Regions from separate parts of the Nocardia sp. CA-135953 genome, predicted to be linked through region 1. Evidence: riboswitches for the same ligand, from Rfam matches in the RefSeq annotation. Region 1 holds a riboswitch; each other region holds the start of a gene.
What was found. A riboswitch is a leader RNA that binds a small molecule or an ion and turns the genes downstream of it on or off. The one in region 1 is predicted to bind S-adenosylmethionine.
Positions count from the first base shown of each region.

Region 2: linked by a shared signal. The riboswitch ahead of ACQPXH_RS03595 (rhodanese-like domain-containing protein) and the one ahead of ACQPXH_RS23230 (amino acid ABC transporter permease) in region 1 are both predicted to bind S-adenosylmethionine.
Region 3: linked by a shared signal. The riboswitch ahead of ACQPXH_RS02940 (aminotransferase class V-fold PLP-dependent enzyme) and the one ahead of ACQPXH_RS23230 (amino acid ABC transporter permease) in region 1 are both predicted to bind S-adenosylmethionine.
Region 4: linked by a shared signal. The riboswitch ahead of metX (homoserine O-acetyltransferase MetX) and the one ahead of ACQPXH_RS23230 (amino acid ABC transporter permease) in region 1 are both predicted to bind S-adenosylmethionine.

Region 1 covers NZ_CP192082.1:5,052,866-5,058,463, forward strand. The annotation lists gene ACQPXH_RS23210 (carotenoid biosynthesis protein) at 1-628, shown strand, start outside; gene ACQPXH_RS23215 (LppM family (lipo)protein) at 745-1,488, shown strand; gene ACQPXH_RS23220 (glycosyltransferase) at 1,497-2,639, shown strand; gene ACQPXH_RS23225 (hypothetical protein) at 2,721-3,434, opposite strand; SAM riboswitch class I at 3,767-3,860, shown strand; gene ACQPXH_RS23230 (amino acid ABC transporter permease) at 3,870-4,865, shown strand; gene ACQPXH_RS23235 (amino acid ABC transporter ATP-binding protein) at 4,862-5,598, shown strand, end outside.
Region 2 covers NZ_CP192082.1:764,798-770,395, forward strand. The annotation lists gene ACQPXH_RS03580 (hypothetical protein) at 368-1,111, shown strand; gene ACQPXH_RS03585 (hypothetical protein) at 1,281-1,937, shown strand; gene ACQPXH_RS03590 (O-succinylhomoserine sulfhydrylase) at 2,058-3,272, opposite strand; gene ACQPXH_RS03595 (rhodanese-like domain-containing protein) at 3,269-3,685, opposite strand; SAM riboswitch class IV at 3,700-3,816, opposite strand; gene ACQPXH_RS03600 (Rv0361 family membrane protein) at 3,882-4,337, opposite strand; gene ACQPXH_RS03605 (FAD-dependent oxidoreductase) at 4,643-5,598, shown strand, end outside.
Region 3 covers NZ_CP192082.1:637,368-642,965, forward strand. The annotation lists gene ACQPXH_RS02925 (Pls/PosA family non-ribosomal peptide synthetase) at 1-1,549, opposite strand, end outside; gene ACQPXH_RS02930 (MarR family winged helix-turn-helix transcriptional regulator) at 1,612-1,971, opposite strand; gene ACQPXH_RS02935 (LysE family translocator) at 2,125-2,760, opposite strand; SAM riboswitch class IV at 2,875-2,988, shown strand; gene ACQPXH_RS02940 (aminotransferase class V-fold PLP-dependent enzyme) at 3,034-4,389, shown strand; gene ACQPXH_RS02945 (flavin reductase family protein) at 4,483-4,950, opposite strand; gene ACQPXH_RS02950 (YbaK/EbsC family protein) at 5,136-5,598, opposite strand, start outside.
Region 4 covers NZ_CP192082.1:6,279,183-6,284,780, forward strand. The annotation lists gene ACQPXH_RS28885 (MFS transporter) at 1-567, opposite strand, end outside; gene ACQPXH_RS28890 (TetR family transcriptional regulator) at 700-1,443, shown strand; SAM riboswitch class IV at 1,487-1,597, shown strand; gene metX (homoserine O-acetyltransferase MetX) at 1,967-3,079, shown strand; gene ACQPXH_RS28900 (hypothetical protein) at 3,085-3,492, opposite strand; gene ACQPXH_RS28905 (hypothetical protein) at 3,721-4,260, shown strand; gene ACQPXH_RS28910 (DUF3017 domain-containing protein) at 4,273-4,518, opposite strand; gene ACQPXH_RS28915 (tRNA (cytidine(34)-2'-O)-methyltransferase) at 4,908-5,372, shown strand; gene ACQPXH_RS28920 (DUF167 domain-containing protein) at 5,410-5,598, opposite strand, start outside; gene ACQPXH_RS28925 (DUF4349 domain-containing protein) at 5,597-5,598, opposite strand, start outside.

The DNA.
Region 1 (5,598 bases):
GCCATTGGTGGTCGCGCTGGCCTGGACCGGTGGGCTGTATCCGGTGTGGGTGGTCGCCGGGTTGTCGACTCGGCGGTGGGGCGGGCGAGTTGGTTTGACCGCGGTCGGGGCTGTGGGCTGGGATCTGTTCCTCGATCCGCAGATGGTGGCGGACGGGCAGTGGACTTGGTGTGCCGCTGGTCGAGGGTTGCCCGGGCTCGATGAGATTCCGTACACGAACTATCTGGGGTGGTTCGCGGTTGCGCTGGTGATGGCGTTGCTGCTGACCGGTTTGGATCGCGTCGCGGGGACGGGGAGTGCGAATACGTTTGCGCCTGCGGCGGAGTGCCTGCCGTCGACAGCGCAGACACCGGCGACAGCCCCCGATGCGGCGCGGGATGGAACATCTGCGCTGGAGTTGGGAACGCTTGACCCGACCGGTCCGGAGCACGGATCGCGAGGGCCGGTATCCCCGATCTCAGCAGCCGCGGTGGTGCCGGTGGCGGTGTTCATGTGGACCTGGCTCGGGTCGACGCTCGCGCACGCGGTGTTCCTCGATCTGCCGTATTCGGCCTGGTACGGGTGCATCGGGCTGGGGGTGCTCGGCGTGCCGCTGCTGGTGCGATCGGTCGCGGCCCGGCGGCGCTGAAGCGATGCGGACCAGCTGTCCGATACTTCGGTCGGCGTGCGTTCCGCCCGTCGCGTGGCAATTCGGGGCGACCGCCTGGCACGATGTGAGCCGTGCAGCCGAGTCCTCTCACCGCGATGCCCGACACATCGGTTCTACCGCCACGTTCTCCCCGGCCCGGAACACGGGTGGCCGCGGCAGTACTGCTGGCCGCAATGCTGGTGCCCATGCTCGCGGGCTGCCTGCGGGTGCAGGTGTCGATGGGTGTGTCGTCCAATGACCGAGTCTCCGGACGGATCGTGGCCGCGGTGGTGCCCGCGGACGCCAATGACAAGGGGCCGCAGCTCAAGGCGCCCGATTCGCTGGCCGCGAAGGTTCGGGTCGAGCCGTACAGCCAGGACGGCTATGTGGGCAGCAAGGTGTTCTTCGAGGATCTGTCCTTCGGTGAGGTCGGCCAGCTCGGCGCGCTCTCCGATCAGACCCAGGGCATGTTCAACCTGTCGTTCCAGCGCACCGGCGACCTGGTCAGCCTCAATGGCCGGATCGATCTGAAATCCGTTCCGCCGCACGGTTCGGATGTGCAGTTCACCGTGGCTTTCCCGGCCCGCGTCGCGAAGACCAACGGCAATCGCGAGGACGACTCGACCGTCTCCTGGAAACTGCCGCCCGGCGATGTCTCTACCGTGCGCGCCGAGGTCAGCTACGCGGACCCGAATACCCGCTCCTTCGCGGGCTGGGCAGGCATCGTCGGCGGTATCACCCTCGCCGTCGCCGCCATCATCGCCGCCATCGCCTATATGAACCGCAACCCGGCACCGCCCGGTGCACCGGAAACCAACTTCTCACCGAGCAATCTGTGGCGCTCGCTGACCCGCCGCTGACGCGAACCCTGCGCGCGGGCGCGGCGATCGCCGCGTGGGCGGGCGCGAGTATCGCGCTGTTCGGTTGCGGGACCGCGTTGTTCAACCGCGTGACGGTGCGCAGGCTCTCGGCCGGACCGAATACCGTGATCGAGCCGGTGTCGGTGTGTATCCCGGCACGCGATGAGGCACAGCGACTGCCCGATCTGATCAATGATCTCCGTGGCCAGGTGGGGGTGCCGCGACTGCGGGTGCTGATTCTCGACGACGCGTCCTCGGACGGGACCGAAGCGGCCGCGCTCGACGCGATTGCGGGCGATTCGCGCTTCACGGTGTTCCGCTCCGAGGCCGAACCCGCACCCGGATGGACCGGAAAGGCCGCGGCCTGCGCGCGACTGGCCGAGTTGGCGGATGCCACGGTGCTGATCTTTCTCGATGCCGATGTGCGACTGGCACCGAATGCGATCGCCGCGGCGACCGCCGAATTGCGCCGCAGCCGAACCGCATTGTTGTCACCGTGGCCGTACCAGGTGACCGAATCACTGGCCGAGGCGCTGGTGCAGCCGCTGCTGTGCTGGTCGTGGGCGACGAGCCTGCCGATCGCGGCCGCCAATCGCAGCCTGCGCCCCTCGACAGCCGTGGCCTGCGGGCAGTTCCTGGTGTTCGACGCCACCGCCTACCACGCCATCGGCGGGCATGCCGCGGTCGCCGCGAGCCCGACCGAGGACCTGGATATCGCCCGCGCGCTGCGTCGCTCGGGTCGCCGGACCGCGCTGGTCGCGGCAGGCCGAGCGGCGAGCACCCGAATGTACCGTGGCGCAGCCGAACTGGAGACCGGTTACAACCGCTGGCTGTGGTCCGCCTACGGCGGCACGACAATCGGCGGCGCGGCGGTGGGCACCGTTGCGACACTGGCCTACTGGGCGCCCCCACTCGCCGCGATCGGCGGCCGGGGCTCCATACGCACCGCCGGTCTCATCGGCTACGGCGCCGCGGTCGCCAGCCGCCTGCTCGCGCGCTCGCTGGAACGCGGCGCCACGACCCGCACCGACGCCCTTGCGGCCCTGGCACATCCGATCTCCATCGACGCCTACCTCCGCCTCTGGACCCGCTCCCGCCGCGCCCACCGCACCGCCGCGTTGACCTGGAAATCCCGCCCCTTGACCCGCTGATCAAGATCAGGTGGAGTCCGTGGGCAGCGCCCGAGAAGACCCAGCCGCCAGTGCCACCTGATCTTGATCGGTCCTCGGGGGTCAGCGCACTGTGGTGAGTCCTATGGTCGGGAGGAAGAAGCAGGGGGTGGTGTTGTTGTTCAGGGTTCCGAAGACTGCGGCGAGTACTGTGCCGGATCCGGTGTCGACTGGAACCGCGCGCACCCCACCGACCGGGAATACGGCGAAGAAGTCTTGGATGGCGCGTTCGGCCAGTGGCCTCATCTCGGTCGGGGTTTCGGCGGGCACCATCGTGCGGACCACATCGGAGATCGATCCCATGGCGGTGATGCCGCTGCGGCCATTGGCCAGGTTGACCCAGGCGACGTTCATGCCCGAAGCATTCGTGCCGTCCGGGCCGAGGCCGTAGGGGACGAAGGTGAACATGACCTGGCCCGCCTTGACGGCGGTCGGGTCGAGTCCCGGAATGGCCACCGTGGTTTTGGGCCACGGCCCGGTCACTGCGCCAGCAACCGCGGGCACCAGACCGAGGCTGCCGGTGCCGGAGCACAACGGCGCGACCGCCGGATACAGGAACGGGTCGATGCCGACGGTGCGCAGCGCGTCCACGACGGCTTGGTAACCGGCGAACAGATCACCTGGTGCGGCTTGGGTGGACGGTGCGGTCGCGGCCGGAACGCCGGGTGCGGGTATCGGCGCCGGACCCGCGGCGGCGATGCCGGGGGCGGCGAGAGTCAGCGCGGCCGTACCGGTCGCGATGGCGGCTAGCGTGGTCAGACGGCGCAGCAGGGACACGGCGGACCTCCTCGTCGGCGGGCACGAATCGAGGTCCGAGAGTACTCCGGCAAACCTTCGCAGCAGCGCTTATTTCGGCGCTCGACACGTTCGCGCCGCGCGTCCCGATGGACCGCTGCGGCGCTGCGCAGGCGGGCGATCCGGACGAAGAGCACTCGGAAAACCTGGTCCGAAATGCCGCGATCCGCTGCATGAACGAGCCAATAGTGCCTGCTCACGAGCATACAAACAAGGTCTGCGCTCACGCTGATTCGTACCCTTGTGCCGGACTTCGCCTGCTTCGCATGATATTTCGGCTAGACCCATTGACCGACCCGTGCTCGGCGTCGGACACACCATCCAGAGCGACCGAGAGACCTGGCTCGTCGACGTCGCAGCAACCCCCCGGTCACCGGGTGCGGGTGCTTCCGCCGGGAACGATGGAGGAACCGAAGTATGAGCGCATCCGTCGCATCCGATACTCCGGTATCGGAAGTCCCGATACCGGCTGCACACACCGCCACCGTAGGCACTACCGACGCGCCGGCGATCGCCAGATCCTGGCACCCGTGGCGCTGGGTCGTCAGCGCCATCGCCCTCGTGCTGCTCGCGCAGTTCGTCCACGGGCTGGCCACCAATCCGGGCTGGGATTGGTCGACGTTCGCCAAGTACTTCACCGCGAAATCGGTGCTGTCGGCGCTGAAGGTCACCTTGGAGCTGACCCTGTGGGGTACGGCACTGGGCTTCCTGATCGGCACGGCATTGGCGATCGCCCGCCTGTCGAACAATCCGGTGCTGCGGGTGATCTCGTGGGTCTATATCTGGGCGTTCCGCTCGATTCCGCTGATCGTGCAACTGCTGTTCTGGTTCAACATCGCCTACCTCTACCACACGCTTTCGCTCGGAATCCCGTTCGGCCCTTCCTTTCTCACCTTCGAGGTGAACGGGGTGATCAGCGGTTTCACCGCGGCGGTCATCGGCCTCGCATTGCATCAGGCGGCGTATGCGGCCGAGATCATCCGGGCCGGATACGTTTCGGTCGATCCGGGGCAGCTGGAAGCAGCTGCGGCACTCGGTATTCCACGGGTGCGCCAGTTCCGCACCGTCATCGTCCCGCAGGCCATGCGCTCGATTCTGCCGAATGCGACCAATGAGGTGATCAGCCTGTTCAAGGGCACCTCGATCGTCTCGGTCATGGCGATCGCGGAACTCTTCTACCAGGTCCAAGTGATCTACGGCCGCAACGGCCGGGTGGTGCCACTGCTCATGGTGGCCACCGTCTGGTACATCGTGCTGACCACGATTCTGACGGTGGTGCAGTTCTATATCGAACGCCACTACGCCAAGGGCGCGCACCGCACGCCCCCACCGACACCGGTGCAGAAAGTCTGGCGCCGGTTGCGCGAAATCGCCGAAATCGGTTCCGCCGCACCACGCGGAGCGACTCGATGAGCGCGCCGGTGGCCCCGCCTCCCGCGGTACAGGTGCGCGGGGTGCGCAAGTCCTACGGCAGCACCGAAGTACTCGGTGGCATCGACCTCACGGTCCACGCCGGTGAGGTGGTCACTGTGATCGGACCGTCCGGCTCCGGCAAGTCGACGCTGCTGCGGGTGGTCAACCATCTGGAGTCGCTGGACGCGGGCACCGTGCACATCGACGGCGAACTGATCGGATATCGGCTGCGCCGCAATAAGTTGCACGCGCTGTCGGACCGCGAAGTGCGAAAACAGCGCTCGCATATCGGCTTCGTCTTCCAGCAGTTCAATCTTTTCCCGCATCTGACGGTGCTCGAAAATGTCACGCTCGCACCGATTTCCGCGCAGGGTCGCCCGCGTGCGGAAATCGAGGCCGAGGCACGGGATCTGCTCGAGCGGGTCGGCATCGGCGATCTGACCGACGCCTACCCGCGGCGCCTGTCCGGCGGACAACAGCAGCGCGTGGCCATCGCGCGGGCATTGGCGCTGCGACCGCCGGTGATCCTCTTCGACGAACCCACCTCCGCGCTGGATCCGGAGCTCGTGGGCGAAGTCCTCGATGTGATCCGCGGTCTCGCCGACGGCGGGACCGCGCTGGTGATCGTCACCCACGAAATCGGTTTCGCCCGTGAGGTCGCCGACACCGTCGTATTCCTCGACGGCGGCGTGATCGTCGAACAAGGTCCGCCCGCCGCCGTACTCGACAACCC
Region 2 (5,598 bases), 3.0 Mb from region 1:
GTCGGCGGCGCAATCAGTGTGTACTCCCTTTTTCGAGCATCGACAGTTGTTCGGGGAACGCACATATGCCCAAACGTCGTTGGTGGGATGCCATATCGTTACGCTGGCCGATCGGTTGGGGGAGGGCATCGGGCATTCATCTCGCCCAAGGTCTGCTATCCGGGGTCCAGGTTTTATTCGAGCCGATGTCGTGGACCGGAGGACCGTTTCGGTTGGGGTCTTCGAGATCGAGCAATACGCAGAAACGAACCAATCGTTCGGCTTGTAGCGAATGCATAGCTATCAGAAGATGGTTGGAGAAAATTTAATTAAGATCGATCCGGCAAATCTGTGAACTGGGTGTATCTCCCAGCTAGAGTCCATGGCTATGACCGATGTACAAGTAGACGGCGGGTATGCTTTTTCGCGGGATATGTGGGCAACTGAACGGTTATGGCTGTCACGGTCCGTGCGGACCATCCTCGTCGGACTCGCCGGCCAACTGAGCGGGCTCGGGCCACAGGCCTGGACTCGCTATGAAGACGGTGAGCTGGAATTCGTGCAGGCGCGTGAGTTCCAACTAGCCCTGTTGCGAGTGCACAGTGTGCTCGCGAACGAGATCGACGCCGGGATGTTGGAAGCTGCCGCCGCCGCCCTCGACCATACGGCGGGGCTGGGCGACGTCGCCTCCGTCACGGGCCTGGACCGGGCGCATACCTATCAGCGCTGGGGCACCCTCACCGCGGTCGGTGAACGTATTGCGCTCATCATCTCGCAGCCGTGGCCGGATGCCGGGCCGTCTGCCATCCGGTCTCCCGACGCGCTCTACGAGCGAGATCGGCGATGGTGGCGGGTGAGCAGCGCCGCGAGACGCAACGCCCATTACGCCATCGTTGTCGTCGACCGACTGGTCCAGCGGGTATACGCGATCGATCCGGACGGTTGGCAACCGGATTCCACCGAAACGCGGTGGGAATTCCGAGCACTCGGTTCCGAACCGCTATCGCAGAACCACGTGGACCGCGCATACCGGAAGGGCCACCTGCCGGTCCGATTGGGCGACCCGTATCCCGCCCGGCTCGATCGCGCGTGCGTCCCCAGCTACTTCTCGGATGGGCACGATGGCGACTGACGCGCCTACATCGATGCCATCCCCCGTTTCGAGCTGATCGAGGCTTTTCCCAACCTCTTCGGTACCGAACCCAATTGGCTCGGGACCGGAATGCCCTGCAATGAAACGACGATCGGGCTGCGCGGGCACGTCTCGCATGCCTGATCCATGAAATAGAGAAGGACATTTCGTGATCGAAACCTCGCGCATCGCGGCGATCGGTATCGCATGCGTTGCAGCAATCGTGCCGGTAACCGCCCACGCGGAAGCGTCCGCCGAACATGACATCGAGTACAAGGTCACCTCGGTGGAACGTGTCGTGACAACCACGCTATCGGGCGGGACCTTCGTACTCGACCACGAGCACAGCTCGTTCACGATTCGCGATGAGAGCGGCGCACCCGTGCTGGTCGTGCCAACGCGAATCACGGTGGGCGACAAGGTGCTCACAGTCGACTCCGCTCTCGGCAAAGACGCGAAGGAGCTGCGGTTGACGCCCGGTGAGCTGCGACCCGCCGCCACGCCGGTCGCATCGCCCGTCGAGAACCAGGCTGCGATGGCGGAGTTCTCGACCCGATTGGGGCTCGCCGCCACGCTCGGCACATTCGTCGGCACCGTGATCGGCCTGGTCGCCGGGGGCGTTACCGGCTGCATTGTGGGTTTGCCGCTGTTCGCGGTCGGCTGCATACCTGCCGCGATCGCCGGTGCGGGGATCGGCGGCATTCTGGGGACAATCGTTGCCGGGGGACCGGTCCTGATGCTTTCGGCCGTGGAGCTGATCGACACGCTCAACGCGCCCGACGGTACGACCAAGTGGGCGCAGAACTCTCTGAAACCTGCGAATTAGGTAATCAGAAATGCGGCGCGAAAGAGCGCGCCGCATCCCCGATCTCGGCGGCCGGCCGGAAACCACCCACCGGCCAGCCGACTCCACACCGGCGTCACCGACAGCACGGCCGCGTACCGTCTAGCTCAGCGCATGGTCCAGATCGCTCAGCAAATCCTCGACATCCTCCAGCCCAACCGAGATGCGGACGACACCGTCGGACAGGCCGATGGTGGCGCGGCCTTCGGGGCCCATGGCGCGGTGGGTTGTGGTGGCGGGGTGGGTGATGAGGGTTTTGGAATCGCCGAGGTTGTTGGAGACATCGATGATGCGCAGGCGGTTGAGGACCTCGAAGGCCCGCTTCTTGGCCTCGGCCTCCGGCGCGTTCAGTTCGAAGGTGACCACGGTGCCGCCGCCACTCATCTGGCTGGTCGCCAGGTCGTACTGCGGATGCGATTCCAGGTACGGATAGCGCACCCACGAGACGGATTTGTTGCCCTCGAGGAAGCGGGCGATGCGCAGCGCGGATTCGGTCGAGTGACGCACGCGCAGCGGCATCGTCTCCAAACCCTTGAGCAGAGTCCATGCGTTGAACGGGCTCAGCGCCGGACCGGTATGGCGCATAAGGTTTTTCACCGGACCATCGATGTAGTCCTCGGCGCCGAGGATCGCACCACCGAGCACCCGACCCTGACCATCGATGTGCTTGGTGCCCGAATACACCAGCACATCCGCACCGAGTTCGAAACCGCGCTGCAGCAGCGGCGTGGCGAAGACGTTGTCCAGCACCACTTTCGCGCCCGCGGCATGCGCGAGTTCGGTCACCCGGCGCACGTCGACCAGGGTCTGCATCGGATTGGCCGGTGTCTCGAAGAACACGGCCTGGGTCGGCACCGAAAGCGCCTGCTCCCACTGATCCAGATCATCGCCGTCGACGAAGACCGTCTCCACACCCCAGCGCGGCAGAATCTCGTTGCAGACCACGAAGCACGAGCCGAACAGGCTGCGCGCGGCGACAAGTCGATCGCCCGCCCCCAAAAGCGCACCGAGCGAGGTGAATACGGCCGACATGCCGCTCGCGGTAGCGAAACACGCTTCGGCGCCGTCGATCAGACGCAGCCGCTCCTCGAACATGGCGACCGTCGGGTTGCCGTAGCGGGAGTAGACGAAATGCTCGATATCGCCGGTGAACGCGGCCTCGGCCGCCTCGGCGCTCTCATAGACGAAACCGGAGGACAGGTACAGCGCCTCCGCGGTTTCCTCGAATCCCGAGCGACGCAGGCCACCTCGCACGCCGAGCGTCGCGGGACCGACGCCTTCGGGCAGCGGCTTGTCGAACGAACCGCCGGTGATCATGACTGCCGCCAGGGCAGGCCGATGGCGCGCCAGCCGGAGCCACCGCGATGTCCGAGCTCATCGATCGGGCCTTCGAAGCCCTCCAGCACATTGAACGACGGGGCGATGCCTGCCCCGGTCGCGGCGACCGCCGCACCGATGGAACGCTGTCCGGAGCGACAGAGGAAGACGACGGGCGCAGCCGGATCGCGCCCCGCCAGCGCCTTGGTCAGCTGCTCGACGAACTCACCGTTGCGGGCGCCGTTGCTGTCCACCCATTCGATCAGCACCGTCGGCCGTTCGATCGAGGTCGTATCCGGCACACCGACGAAACGCCATTCGGCCTCGGTGCGCACGTCTACCAAGACAGCTTCGGGGTTGTCCTGCAACAACTCCCACGCCTGCTGTGGGGTGATGTCACCGGCATATGTCATGCGATCCTCCTGTGAATCCACGCTTGCCGCACCTGGGTTTCGGTGCGCGGCCAGGTCGTCACCCGGAGCACCCCACCGCGGAGGAGGGTTGCCGACCAGCGAGCCGGGGCTTGGCGCTGGTACTCATGACCCGAAAATGAGATTGCCTGGGTAGGGGGCGCCATGTCAAACCCCAGTTCGCACCGCGCACAGGGAATCAACGGCAGACGATCCATCGGTCTTGCGAGCGGGTCAGATTCCAGGTTGCCGGGGTCTCCCGGCCCTCGACCGCGATGGTCACCGTCGCCTTGGCGTTATCGCCGTCGACCATCGCATTCTCAATCTTGGTGACCTTGATCGACTTTCCGGCCGCGGCCCCGCCGAACTGACCAGCGAGCGGCGTCTTGCTCTCGTCGAAGTCCGGACAGGCCACGCCCGGCGGCGGTGTGTTGTCGGTGGTGGCGCGGGCCTCCGCGTAGCGCTGCACCGCGGCCGCGATCTTGTCCGATTCTGTGACATTTTTCTCAGCGGGCGAAAGCACCGCACCGAGCACGATCGCGACCAGCACGACAGCGGCGAATACGGCCGCCGCGATGAACGGCGCGATGGAGCGACGATCGGTCTGATCGACCTCGATTACCGGTTCTTCATCGGTGCCCTGCTGCTCTGTCATGGGTCGATCATCCCTGGTGGACGGCGGTATCCGGCATTCGGCCCCGGAACCTGCGTCGCGCGGATTTGATAGATGTGCCCAGAGCGGGTAGTCACGGTAGGTGGGCCGGGCAGCGAACACCCGGTGTACGCACCGCCGCAGGGTGCGCGCTGTGCCACCGATAGAATCGCGGGATTGCGGCGCGGCTTCATAGCCGAGATGGCCGCCTGTTCGCATCAGCAGATGCGACCGAGAGGGTGCGTCAAGTTAGCCTAAGCTAAGACTGACGCCGTTAATTGTTTCGACCATAAGGGTGCGCGTAAAAGATGACCGAACAGAGTGCTGAGTCGACTAGCGGAGCGCACGGGCCCTCCGTTGTTACGCAAGCTGCCTCCTCCGGGCCTGACGCGCACACCGCGGGGCCTCGCCCGCTTCGCATCGCGATCGTGGGCGCGGGACCGGCCGGAATCTACGCCGCCGACGCGTTGATGAAGTCCGATGCCGAGGTGAGTATCGACCTGTACGAGCGCATGCCCGCGCCGTTCGGGTTGATCCGCTACGGCGTCGCGCCGGACCATCCGCGCATCAAGGGCATTATCACCGCCCTGCACAAGGTGCTGGACAAGCCGCAGGTCCGCCTGCTCGGCAATATCGACTACGGCACCGACATCACCCTCGACGATCTGCGCACGTTCTATGACGCGGTGATCTTCTCCACCGGCGCCAACGCCGACCGCGCGCTGCCCGTCCCCGGCATCGACCTGGACGGCAGCTACGGCGCCGCGGACTTCGTCTCCTGGTACGACGGCCATCCGGACGTGCCGCGCACCTGGCCGCTGGAGGCGGAGAAGGTCGCGGTCCTCGGTGTCGGCAATGTCGCACTCGACGTGGCGCGCGTGCTGGCAAAGACCGGCGACGAGCTGCTGCCGACCGAGATCCCGCCGAACGTCTACAGCGGTCTCCAGGCCAATAAGGCCGTCGAGGTGCACGTCTTCGGCCGCCGCGGCCCGGCGCAGGCCAAGTTCACCCCGCTCGAGCTGCGCGAACTCGACCATTCCCCGACCATCGAGGTCATCGTCGATCCCGAGGACATCGACTACGACGAGGGCTCCGAGGCCGCGCGCCGCCACTCCAAGCAGGTCGACATGATCGCCAACACCCTCGAGCAGTGGGCCATCCGCGATGTCGGCAACCGCCCGCACAAGCTGTTCCTGCACTTCTTCGAATCCCCGGCCGAAATCCTCGGCGAGGACGGCAAGGTCGCGGGCCTGCGCACCGAGCG
Region 3 (5,598 bases), 2.9 Mb from region 1:
CGACGATGGCGAGCCGGGGGACCAGCGGGGCCGGAAGTTGTTCGGCGAGTTGGGCTCTGGCGGCCTTTAGGTCGAAATCGGGTCCGGTGCCGGTCAGGTAGCCGACCAGGATCTTATTGCCCGCCTTGGTGGTTCGGATCGCGGCCGCGGCACCGGTGACGCCGGGTAGGTGCTGCAGGGCGTTGTCGAGTTCGCCGAGTTCGATGCGGCGGCCGCCGAGTTTGATCTGATCGTCGGCGCGGCCGAGAAAGACCAGACCCGCGCTGTCCTTGCGAACCAGGTCGCCGCTGCGATAGGCGCGCTCCCAGCCGAGTGACGGTAGCGGAGCGTACTTTTCGGCGTCCTTGGCCGGATCGAGGTAGCGGGCCAGGCCGACGCCGCCGATCACGAGTTCACCGGATTCGCCCTCGTCCACTGGATTTCCGGCGGCATCGACGACGGCGAGATCCCAGCCGTCCAACGGTAGTCCGATCCGGACCGGGAAGCCGCCGTCGAGCAGCGCCGCACAGGCCACCACCGTTGCTTCGGTAGGGCCGTAGGTATTCCAGACCTCGCGCTCGGAATCTGTGTCTGATTTGCGGCGTTCGCCGGGCCGTGCGTCGTTACGCTCCGCTACCTCCTCCGGGCCCGTCGCTCGCGCCGCGGGGTTTCCGGCAAGGCGTTCGGCAAGTTCGGGCGGCACCGCCTCACCGCCGAAGATCAGCAGCCGGACCGGGTCGAGCGCCTCGGCGGGCCAGGTCGCGGCGAGTGTGGGAACCGTCGAGACGATGCTGATTTCGCGGCGCACCAGCCAGGGACCGAGATCCGCGCCGGTGCGGACCAGGGCGCGCGGCGCGGGCACAAGACACGCGCCGTTGCGCCAGGCCAGCCACATTTCCTCGCAGGAGGCGTCGAAGGCGACCGAGAGTCCGGCGAGAACCCGGTCGTCCGGACCGATCGGGGCATCCGGCAGGAACAGGCGCGCTTCCGCGTCGACGAAGGCGGCGGCATTGCGGTGGGTGACCGCGACGCCCTTCGGGGTTCCGGTGGATCCGGAGGTGAAGATGATCCACGCGTCGTCGCCTGGGGTGGGGCGAACGGTCGAGGCGTCAGTGGACGTTGGCCGTTCGACGGCCGTCGGCTCGATGCCTGCCGCGGTCACGATCGCGGTGACGCGGGCCTCACCGAAGACGAGCCGGGCGCGCTCGTCCGGATCGTCGGCGTCCACCGGGACGTAAGCCGCACCGGCAAAAAGAATCGCCAGAATAGTGACGTAAAGCTCATGTGTGCCGGATGGCATTCGCACGCCGACGCGGTCGCCGGGGCGCACACCCGCCGCGGTCAAACGCACGACTCCGGCGTCGATTTCGGCCAGCAATTCGGTGTAGCTGAGCACTATGCGACCGTCATCGATCGCGGGCGCCTCCGGATGGGCTTGCGCGGTGCTGTTCAGGATGTCGACAAGGGTCCTGGCCTGCGGCGCGAGTGCGGCGCGTAGCAAGGGTTCGGGGGTGCGGAGCCGGTCGGTCGGGCCTGTGCCCACCGCCGTGTCGACCTGCGGCCGCAGCATCACGTCCTGCCCACCTCTCATTGACACGCCTTGCGCTTCCTCGTTGTTGTTTCACAGCAGGGTTACCAGTGGGCAAACGCCATGGTGACCAACTGTCTACGGTACCTGCGGTATCGGTCAGAGTTCTTCGCCCAGTGCTTCAGCGCAAGGCGACGCAGGGTCTGCCGCTCGTCCTCGTCGAGGCGATACAGCACCCGCTCGGCGGCCTCTTCGATGAGTTCGTCGGTCTTGCGGCGCTCGGCGCGTCCGGCCTGGGGGATGGACAGCCGGTATTTACGCCGGTCCGCCGAATCGCGGGTTCGGATGACGAAACCGGACTCCTCGAGGCCGTCGATCAGCCGGACCACCTCGCTGCGGTCGATGCCGAGCGCGGTGGACACCTGCTGCTGGGACAGGTCGTCGAATTCCTCTGGACAGCCCAGTACCCATTGCCGGGTTCCGGCAGGCGTTCTGGTGGCTCACGGCCGCGTCGTCATCTCGTTGATCGCATCACTATTGTTGTGGCGCAAGGAGATTCAGCCGAACCGGTGACACTTTGCGCCTGGTCGGTGGCGGCCGGCCCGGCGCATTTCGGATTACGCGGCAGACGCGGCCGTGCCGATGCCGAGCGCGGCGAGTACGGCCGCGCTGATCTGTTCGAGCCGATCGCGAACCTGTGGGCGGCGCAACATGGCAACCGCTCGTGACGCCAGCATGGCGAGCAGGATCATCTCGACGGCGGCAATGGAGCATTCGATGGCGCCGAGGGCGAGGGTGTTCAGAAATGTGACATCGGTCAGGAATTGCGGCAGTACCGCCAGGTAGAACAGCCCGACCTTCGGGTTGAACACGCACGACACCACGCCAGCGGCGAATGCCGAGCGGATCGAGGCGGGAGCCTGCGCGGCCAACTGTCCGGACGCCGCGGCGGTGCCCGCTCTGCGCTGCTTGCGGTGATCGATCAGCGCGCGAATTCCCAAGTACACCAGATAGATTCCGCCGATGACCTTGAGTGTGCGGTAGGCCGTCGCGGACTGTTCCAGCAGAGCGGCGACACCTGCCGCGACCACCACCGCCCACACGATCCCGCCCAATGCCGAGCCGATCGCCGCGGCAATGCCGGGTCGCGCGTCCACGATCGAGAAGCGCAGCACCAGAAACGAATCCGGGCCGGGCGTGATCGACAGCAGAATGCACAGGCCGATAAAGCTGAGCAGCAGGGAAAGCGTCACCTCTCGATCAGATCGCACATCACTCGGCATTGCAAGGTTATTTATTTGACTGCATGTATATGCAGCGATGGACCCGGTTGACAGGGCGGTGCGGTATCTGCCAATCTCGGTTCAGGTCATGAGTACCAGCGTCAAGCCCCGGCTAGCTGGTCGGCAACCCTCCTCCGCGGTGGGGTGCTCCGGGTGACGACCGGGCCGCAGCCCGACCGGGTGCGGCAAGCGCGGACTCGGATGATCAGCTGATTTCGGGTCCTACAGCCGATGGGATTTGTGATGACCGCTGTAATCGAGCAGAGCTCTGTTTACCCGCCCTGCCGACTGCCGTCCCCCTGTGCCGCCCTTGCCCGGGTTTCCGGCGACGATCTCCAAGTGCCGCTGGTACAGGGCGGAACGACCACCTACGCGAACTTCGACTATGCCGCTAGCGCACCGGCATTGGCGCAGGTAACCGACCGCGTGCAGCAGCTGCTGCCGTTCTACGCGAGCGTGCACCGCGGCGCCGGTTACGCCTCGCGGATCTCGACCGAGTGCTACGAGGCCGCGCGCGGTTCGGTCACCCGCTTCCTCGACGCCGCCGACGACCAAGTCGTGGTGTTCACCCGCAACACCACCGATTCGCTGAATCTGCTCGCTGCCTGTGTGCCCGGCGACACCGTGGTGCTGGATATCGAACATCATGCGAACTTCCTGCCCTGGACCCGGCACGGTCGCCGCGTCGTCAAGGCCGCGGCGACCGTCGAGGAGACGATCCGCCAGCTGATCGCCGAATTGTGCAGTAAGCCGGCGGCATTGCTCGCGGTCACCGGCGCGTCCAATGTGACCGGTGAGGTGCTGCCGCTCGAGCGCCTGGCCACCATCGCGCACCAGTGCGGTGCGCGCATTCTCGTCGATGCCGCGCAACTGGCACCGCATCGTCGAATCAGCCTGCGCGCCACCGGAATCGACTACCTCGCCTTTTCCGGTCACAAACTCTACGCACCGTTCGGCGCGGGAGTGCTTGTCGGACGCCGGGATTGGCTCGATGCCGCCGAACCATATCTGGCGGGCGGCGGGGCGGTCCGCGAGGTCACCACCACCAGGGCGGAATGGGCATCGGCGCCGCAGCGTCACGAGGCCGGTTCGCCGAATGTCCTGGGCGCGGCCGCACTCGCCGCCGCATGTGAGGCGCTGTGCGCGATCGATCCGAAAACCCTTGCCGCGCATGAGCGACAGCTCGCCGATCGCCTGCGCGCCGGGCTGTCCGCGATTGCGGGGGTCGAACTGCTGCGCATCTGGGACGACAGCCCCGACACCGTCGGCATTGTCGCCTTCACCCTGGACGGATTCGTCCCAGGCCACGTCGCGGCCTATCTCTCCGCCGAACACGGCATCGGCATTCGCGACGGCCGCTTCTGCGCCCACCCGCTGCTCGAGCGGCTCGGCCTCGACGGTGCGCTGCGTGCCAGTATCGGCCTCGGCACCAGCACCGCCGATGTGGATCGGCTGGTCGAGGCCATCGCCACTCTTGTCGACAAGGGTGCGTCGTGGAATTACGCCAGTACTGACGGACTTTGGAACCCGACACCGGAGACCCGCGCCTTCGCCCACCCCCAAACCAACGACGGCGCCGCGCCGTGCTCGATCGGCTGATCTGCGCCGTCCGCAACTTTCACATCGAGGTGCGCACCTGGCTCATCGCTCGATCTATAGCGTTGCCGCGCAGGTGAATCCGCCCGGCCGCGTTCAGTCTTCGAGCGAGGTCGGGCGGTAGTAGCGGCCGCGGTAGTAGAGCAGGGGAGCGGCGCTCGGCTGTTCGTCGGTGTTGTCGTGGACCCGGGTCACCAGGCCGACGACGAGGGTGTGGTCGCCGATGGGGATCAACTGCTGGATGTTGGCGCGGATCCAGATGGGCGTGCCGTGCAGCACGGGCTCACCGGTGTCCAGGGTGGTCCACAGCGAGCGGTCGCTGAAGCGTTGGTCGGCAGTGCGGGCGAATCGCTTGGCCAGATCGTGCTGGTGTTCGCCGAGGAAATGGACCACAACGGAGTCGGCCGCCTGCAATGCCGTCAGGCTCGACGAGGTGTGGGCGATATTGAAGGAGACCAGCGGCGGCTCCAGGGACAGCGATGCGAAGGAGGTCGCGGTGAAGCCGACCGGGCCGTTCACGGAGCCCAGGGTGACGACGGTGACGCCCGCCGGATAGTGCCGCATGGAGGCGCGGTACAACTCGGCGGTGATACCGCTCAGATCATCGGGAATCCGGATGTCCGTGGCGGGGGGTTGACCTTCGCTCACAGCTGCGCCTCGCTGGCGCTCGGGTCCGCTGCGACCGTTGGTGCTGTGTTGATGGTTCGCTCGCTCACATGACGAAACTACGCCGAGCGTCTGAGTGGCGCTTAGTCCACGTCTATCGGGAGCCCGGCGGTGATGCGTACCAGTTCGCGAAACGAGGTGCGGAACACGGTATTCGGATGGCCGCCCGCGGCCCAGACCTCCTGGTGCGTGGACAGCACGTTGTCCACCCAGGTCGGCAGGTTGGTGGGATGGCCGACCGGCGCGATGCCGCCGATGGGCTGACCGGTCACCGCCTGCACCATCGCGGCGGGGGCGCGGGTGAGCTTGCCTTCCAGCCGTTCGCCGGTGCGCCCGAGATCGACCTGGTGTGCACCGGAGACCAGCAGCAGCACCGGATCGTCATCCAGGAGGAACACCAGTGATTTCGTGATGGCGCCCACATCGATGCCGAGTGCCCGCGCGGCATCGGCGGCAGTGGGTGTGGGGGCGGGCTGAGTGACGATGACACCATGGTGGCCGCGCGCGATCAGGGTATCCGCGACCCGGCATGCGACTGGTGGAAGC
Region 4 (5,598 bases), 1.2 Mb from region 1:
CGCGAGCAGTGCGATCGGGGTGTTCACCAGCAGGCACCAGCGCCAGGAGGCGTATTCCGTCAGCGCGCCACCCGCGATCAGGCCGAGTGCCGCACCACCCGCGGAGATACCGGCGAAGACGCCGAACGCGGTCGCGCGCTCCTTGGCCTCGGTGAAGGTCACCGAGAGCAGTGACAGTGCCGCGGGCGCGAGCAGCGCCGCGAACGCACCCTGCAGCGCCCGTCCGGCGAACAGCTCCGCAGCGTTCTGCGCCAGACCCGCCACCGCGGACGCACCGGCGAAGCCGACCAGGCCGACGATGAAGATCCGCCGCCGCCCGAGGTAGTCGGCCAGCCGTCCGCCGAGCAGCAGCAGGCCGCCGAAGATCAGCGTGTAGGCGGTCAGCATCCACTGCCGATTGCCGTCGCTGATGTCGAGATCCCGCTGGGCGAAGGGCAGCGAGATGGTCACGATGGTGGCGTCGAGAACCACCATGAGCTGGGCCAATGCGATCACCCCCAGGGCCAGCCAGCGTGCCGAACTCGTTTGCTTCTCCAGAACTTCCACCGCTGTCGCAGTCTCGCTCACCTTGGTCTCCTCGTCCGAAGTTCGTGTAGCCATCCTGTCATTGGCAGACATTTGTCGTCAATAGAAAAATGTCGTACTACGACATTTGGCTGCTAAGGACACGAATGAATCCGATTGCGCTAACATGAGTCCATGCTCGAGTCATCGACGCCGATCGGCGCGAGCGCCACAGCCGAGGACGCTGTGCGCGCCCCAGCGAACCCAGGGCCCAGTGCGTCCGGCGGTCCGGGGTTGCGCGAGCGCAAGAAGCAGCAGACCCGGTTGCGCATCATCGAGGTGGCGCTCGACCTGTGCGACGCACAGGGATTCGACGCGACCACGGTCGAACAGATCGCGGACCGTGCGGATGTGTCCCCGCGCACGATCAATCGGTATTTCGACAGCAAAGAGGCCATCGTCCTCGGGCCGGTCAAGGACTTCGGACTCGCGATCGCCGAATGCCTGCGTGGACTCCCGGTCACCGGCAATGAGCTGCAATCGCTGCGCGAGGCCTTTTTGCTTGTCGTCGACCAGGCCGCGGTGAATACCGAGGGACCGCTGTCGTTCCGGCGCTTCCAGCAGATGCAGCGGATCCTGCGCAGCAGTCCGACGGTCAGTGCGCAGAGCATGGAACTGGCCGACGACAAGAACACCGCGATCGCCGACGCGATCGCCGAGCGACTCGGCACCCAGCCCGATGCGCTGCCGGTGCAACTGGTCATCGGCGCCTGGCAGCTGATCGGCCACCTCAGCATGGAGTGCCAGAACTCGATCTTCGACGAGGAAGACACCGCCGCGGCCGCCGCGGCGGCCCGCGGCGGATTCACCACGTCGTTCGACGAGTTCATGCGTGTATGCACAGGGCAGCCCGCGACCGAACCGGCGGACAACCGATAACGGATTTCAGTCGCCGACCGCGCGCCGGTTACCATGTCCGTCAGGTCATGAGTGCCAGCGCGAAGCCCCGGCTTGCTGGACGGCAACCCTCCAGCAGCGGTGGGGTGCTCCGGGTGATGACCGGGCTCTCGATGGTCGAGAGCAAGCGCGCACTTCAGGAGGTATTTCCGATGAGTTGTTGTCCGTTACCCAGATCACGATAAGACCTGCTGGCGAACAACCCTTTGGAGCACGACATGAGTGACCCCATCGCGTCCGCGGCCGCACTCCCGGTCTACCGGACCACGGCCCGGTTCAGTCGGGTAGTTAGCATCGAGGATGTGCGTTCCCTCGTGATTCCCCCGGCATCGGCAACGCATTGTCCGCAGCGGGCTGTTTTCACGGCGGCGACGACGTGAGCGAGCGAACCATCAACCGTGAGCGAGCGAACCATCAACACAGCACCCTCGGTCGCGACGGAGCCGAGCGCTGGCGAGGCGGAGTCGTGACCGTGACCGACCCGAGTACCGCGCGTTCGTCCGCGGTGGCCCTGCCGCCGCCGGACGGGAGGCTCGGCATCATCGCCATCGGGGACGTGCGACTGGAGAGCGGCGCAGTCATCCCGGACGTTCATCTGGCCGTGCAGCGCTGGGGTGAACTCTCCCCCGCACTGGACAACGTGGTGCTCGTCGAGCACGCGCTGACCGGCGATTCGCATGTCGTCGGGGTGCCCGACGATATCCATCCGCTGCCCGGCTGGTGGGACGGCATGGTCGGGCCGGGCGCACCGGTGGATACCGACGAATGGTGCGTCATCGCGACGAATGTGCTCGGCGGCTGCAAGGGCAGCACCGGCCCCTCGACGCTCGCGCCGGACGGAAAGCCTTGGGGTGCAAGGTTTCCGGAGATCTCGATCCGGGATCAGGTGACCGCGGAAGCGGCGCTGCTCGATCTGCTCGGCATCGAACGCCTGGCCGCCGCCGTCGGCGGTTCGATGGGCGGCATGCGGGTGCTGGAGTGGATGGTCGGCGCGCCGGAACGGGTCGGTTCCGCACTGGTACTCGCCGTCGGCGCACGCGCCACCGCCGACCAGATCGGCACGCAGACAACGCAAATCGCCGCCATCAAGGCCGATCCGGACTGGCGGGGCGGCGACTACCACGACACCGATCGCGTCCCGACGACCGGCATGGGCATCGCCCGCCGCATCGCGCACCTGACCTACCGCACCGAGGGCGAACTCGATCACCGCTTCGAGAACAATGCGCAGGGCGACGAGGACCCGCGCGACGGCGGCCGCTATGCGGTACAGAGCTATCTGGACCACCAGGCCGAAAAGCTTTGCAGCCGTTTCGATCCCGCCACCTACGTGCTACTGACCGAGGCGATGAACCGACACGATATCGGCCGCGGGCGCGGCGGCATCGCGGCCGCCCTCGCCACCACCCCGGTACCGTGCGTGGTCGGCGGCGTCGACTCGGATCGCTTGTACCCGTTGCGAACTCAACAGGAACTGGCCGACGGGCTGCCGGGCTGCGAGGGCCTGGAGATCGTGCACTCCCGCGACGGCCACGACGGCTTTCTCACCGAAGCCGCCGCCGTGTCCAAATTGCTCACCGAGACAATGCGACTGGCGCGAGTCGGTCGCAACAGCTGAACCCATCATTCCTTCGACTGTGCGGCGGGAGCGCCGACGAGCAGTTGGACGATGGAGTGGACGAAGCCTTCCAATCGCTCGCGCGAATACTCGTCCGGCCCGCTGACCGCAAGCCTGCCGAGCATTTCGGCAACGCTCAGCACCGCATTGGTAAGTAGTGCGGAATCCATTCCCGCCCAACGCGGATCGAGTGCGATGCCCATGCCGACCAGGGATTCGGCCTGGGTGAAGATACCGGTACGGGAATCGGCGAGTGCCGCGCGGTATTCGCCGGGGTCGGCGCACGGTAGCCGAGGTCGGCTGACGCACGGCTTCGATGCGATTGATTCCGAGCGATGCTCATCGAGCCGGAGCCGACGCCGCACCTCGGCACGAGTGAACCGGCGGCTCCGCAGGATAAAGTGGGCCACCATTCGACTGCGCTCGATCGAACGCTGCCGCGTCGGTGGCCGGGTCAGCGGATGCCGACGAAAGTTGTTGCGCCTCAGTCGACACCGAGCTCCGAACGTGGCGCATAAGGTTGACGTCGGCCGATGGACGTCGCCTTGACTCGGGGAGTCGCCGATGTGCAGACTGGCCGACATCGCACCCATCTCAGTGTGGCGGGCATTCCGGTTCATGGACGACATCGGGGGTAGACCATGCGTATTCATCGTGCCGTACCGATATTCGCGCTGCTCGGCGCGATGCTGATCGGCACTACGGCGTGCTCGGACGAGCCGACCGAGACGACCCGGGCCGCGGCGTCGACGACCACCCTGCCATCGGCGCCGACCGTCCTGGGCCCGCTCGGCTTCGGCAAACTGCGGCTCGGGATGAGCCGGAGCGAGGCCGAGGCCACTGGTGAAATCGCGGCCTTCGACAACACCGACGATCCGCCCGGCTGCGGTCGCTACAGCGCACGAGCGGGTTGGCAGGGCTTCACCAACAAGGGCGAAATAGTCGCGATCATGCCCGGCAAACTTCCGGTACGCACACCCGAAGGCATCGCCGTCGGTTCCACCGTCGACGAAGTGCGCGCGGCTTATCCCACGCTCGAGATCGGCTACAACTGGAGTTCCGCCACGGTCCCCGACCAATCAGCGCACTACGGCTTCCTCGGCATCTACCGAAATATGCCCGCCGATGCCAAGGTCACCCAGATCATGCTCTACAACGACCGGGACACTTGCCACAACTGACGCGGGGCGGCCTCAGCCGACGCCGAGCGTATTGATCGTCGCGGCGATGAAGACGATGGCGCTGCCGAGCAGGCTCAGTGCGGCGACATCGAACGGCTTGCTGCGCACGGCGAGCAGTCCGACCCGGGCTGTCGGCAGGCAGAGCCGGAAGGCGGCCGCGAGCAGGGCCGCACCGCCGAAGAACAGCGCGCCGCGACGCCAGCGATCCCAGGCCACGAAGACGACCGCGAGCAGAATGACCGCCGTCACGACCAGCATGGGCAGGTGGCAGCGCAGGAACTGCGCACCCGGGCTGGTCCGGTCGGACTGCCGTTCGGCGGCAGACGAGTCAACGTCGGTCACGCCCCGATTCTTGCAGATGACATGCGGCCACTCACACCAGCGCGACACGGCCGCGCTCTCACACGCCGAGCCTCGAGGCAGGGCTACTGCTCCGCAACAGATTTCGCCGCTCGGCGGCACACCCGATCAGGCATTGCCTCCAACTACTACGCGGCGTAGTTTCAAGAGAAGGGCTGGGTCGACGGCGAGCGCACCCTGTCGCACCTCATCCGAGAATCCGTCGACGAACTGAAACTCGTGACGGGCGCGCAGGACCTGCCCGATGTCGTTCCGGGCTAGCCGGAGCGACCTGGTTGACTGCACAGGTGTTCCGTTTGATGTTTCACGAGCCCGCGATTCCCGGAAATACCGGCAATGCGATTCGACTTGTCGCGGGGACCGGGTGTGAACTGCATCTGGTCGAGCCGTTGGGGTTCGACCTTTCGGAGGCGAAGTTGCGGCGGGCCGGATTGGATTACCACGATCTGGCCTCGGTGACGGTGCACAAGAACCTCGCGGCGGCGTGGGATGCGGTGCGGCCCGAGCGCGTGTTCGCATTCACGACCCAGGCGAGCACCCGCTATACCGATATGGCGTACCGCGAGGGTGACGTGCTGCTGTTCGGCACCGAACCGACGGGACTGCCGCCGGAGGTGCTCGACGATCCGCACATCACCGATCGACTGCGCATCCCGATGCTGCCCGGCCGCCGCTCGATGAACCTCTCCAATGCCGCCGCCGTGACCGTCTACGAGGCCTGGCGCCAGTTCGGATTTCCCGGCGCCGTATGACCGTGTCGCTCAACCCGATTCGGCGATGACGGCGGGGTCAGAGGTCCAGCTCGAAGCGTTTGAAGCGGGAGGTTGCGCCTGCGGCGAGGCGGACAGCGGATTTGGGGACGCCGTAGTGGTCTGCGAGGAGTTCGATGGCGGCCTTGTTGGCCTTGCCCTCCACGGCGGGGGCGCGGACGTACAGCTGCAGGGTGCCGTCATCGAGGGTTTCGACGAGTGGGCCCTT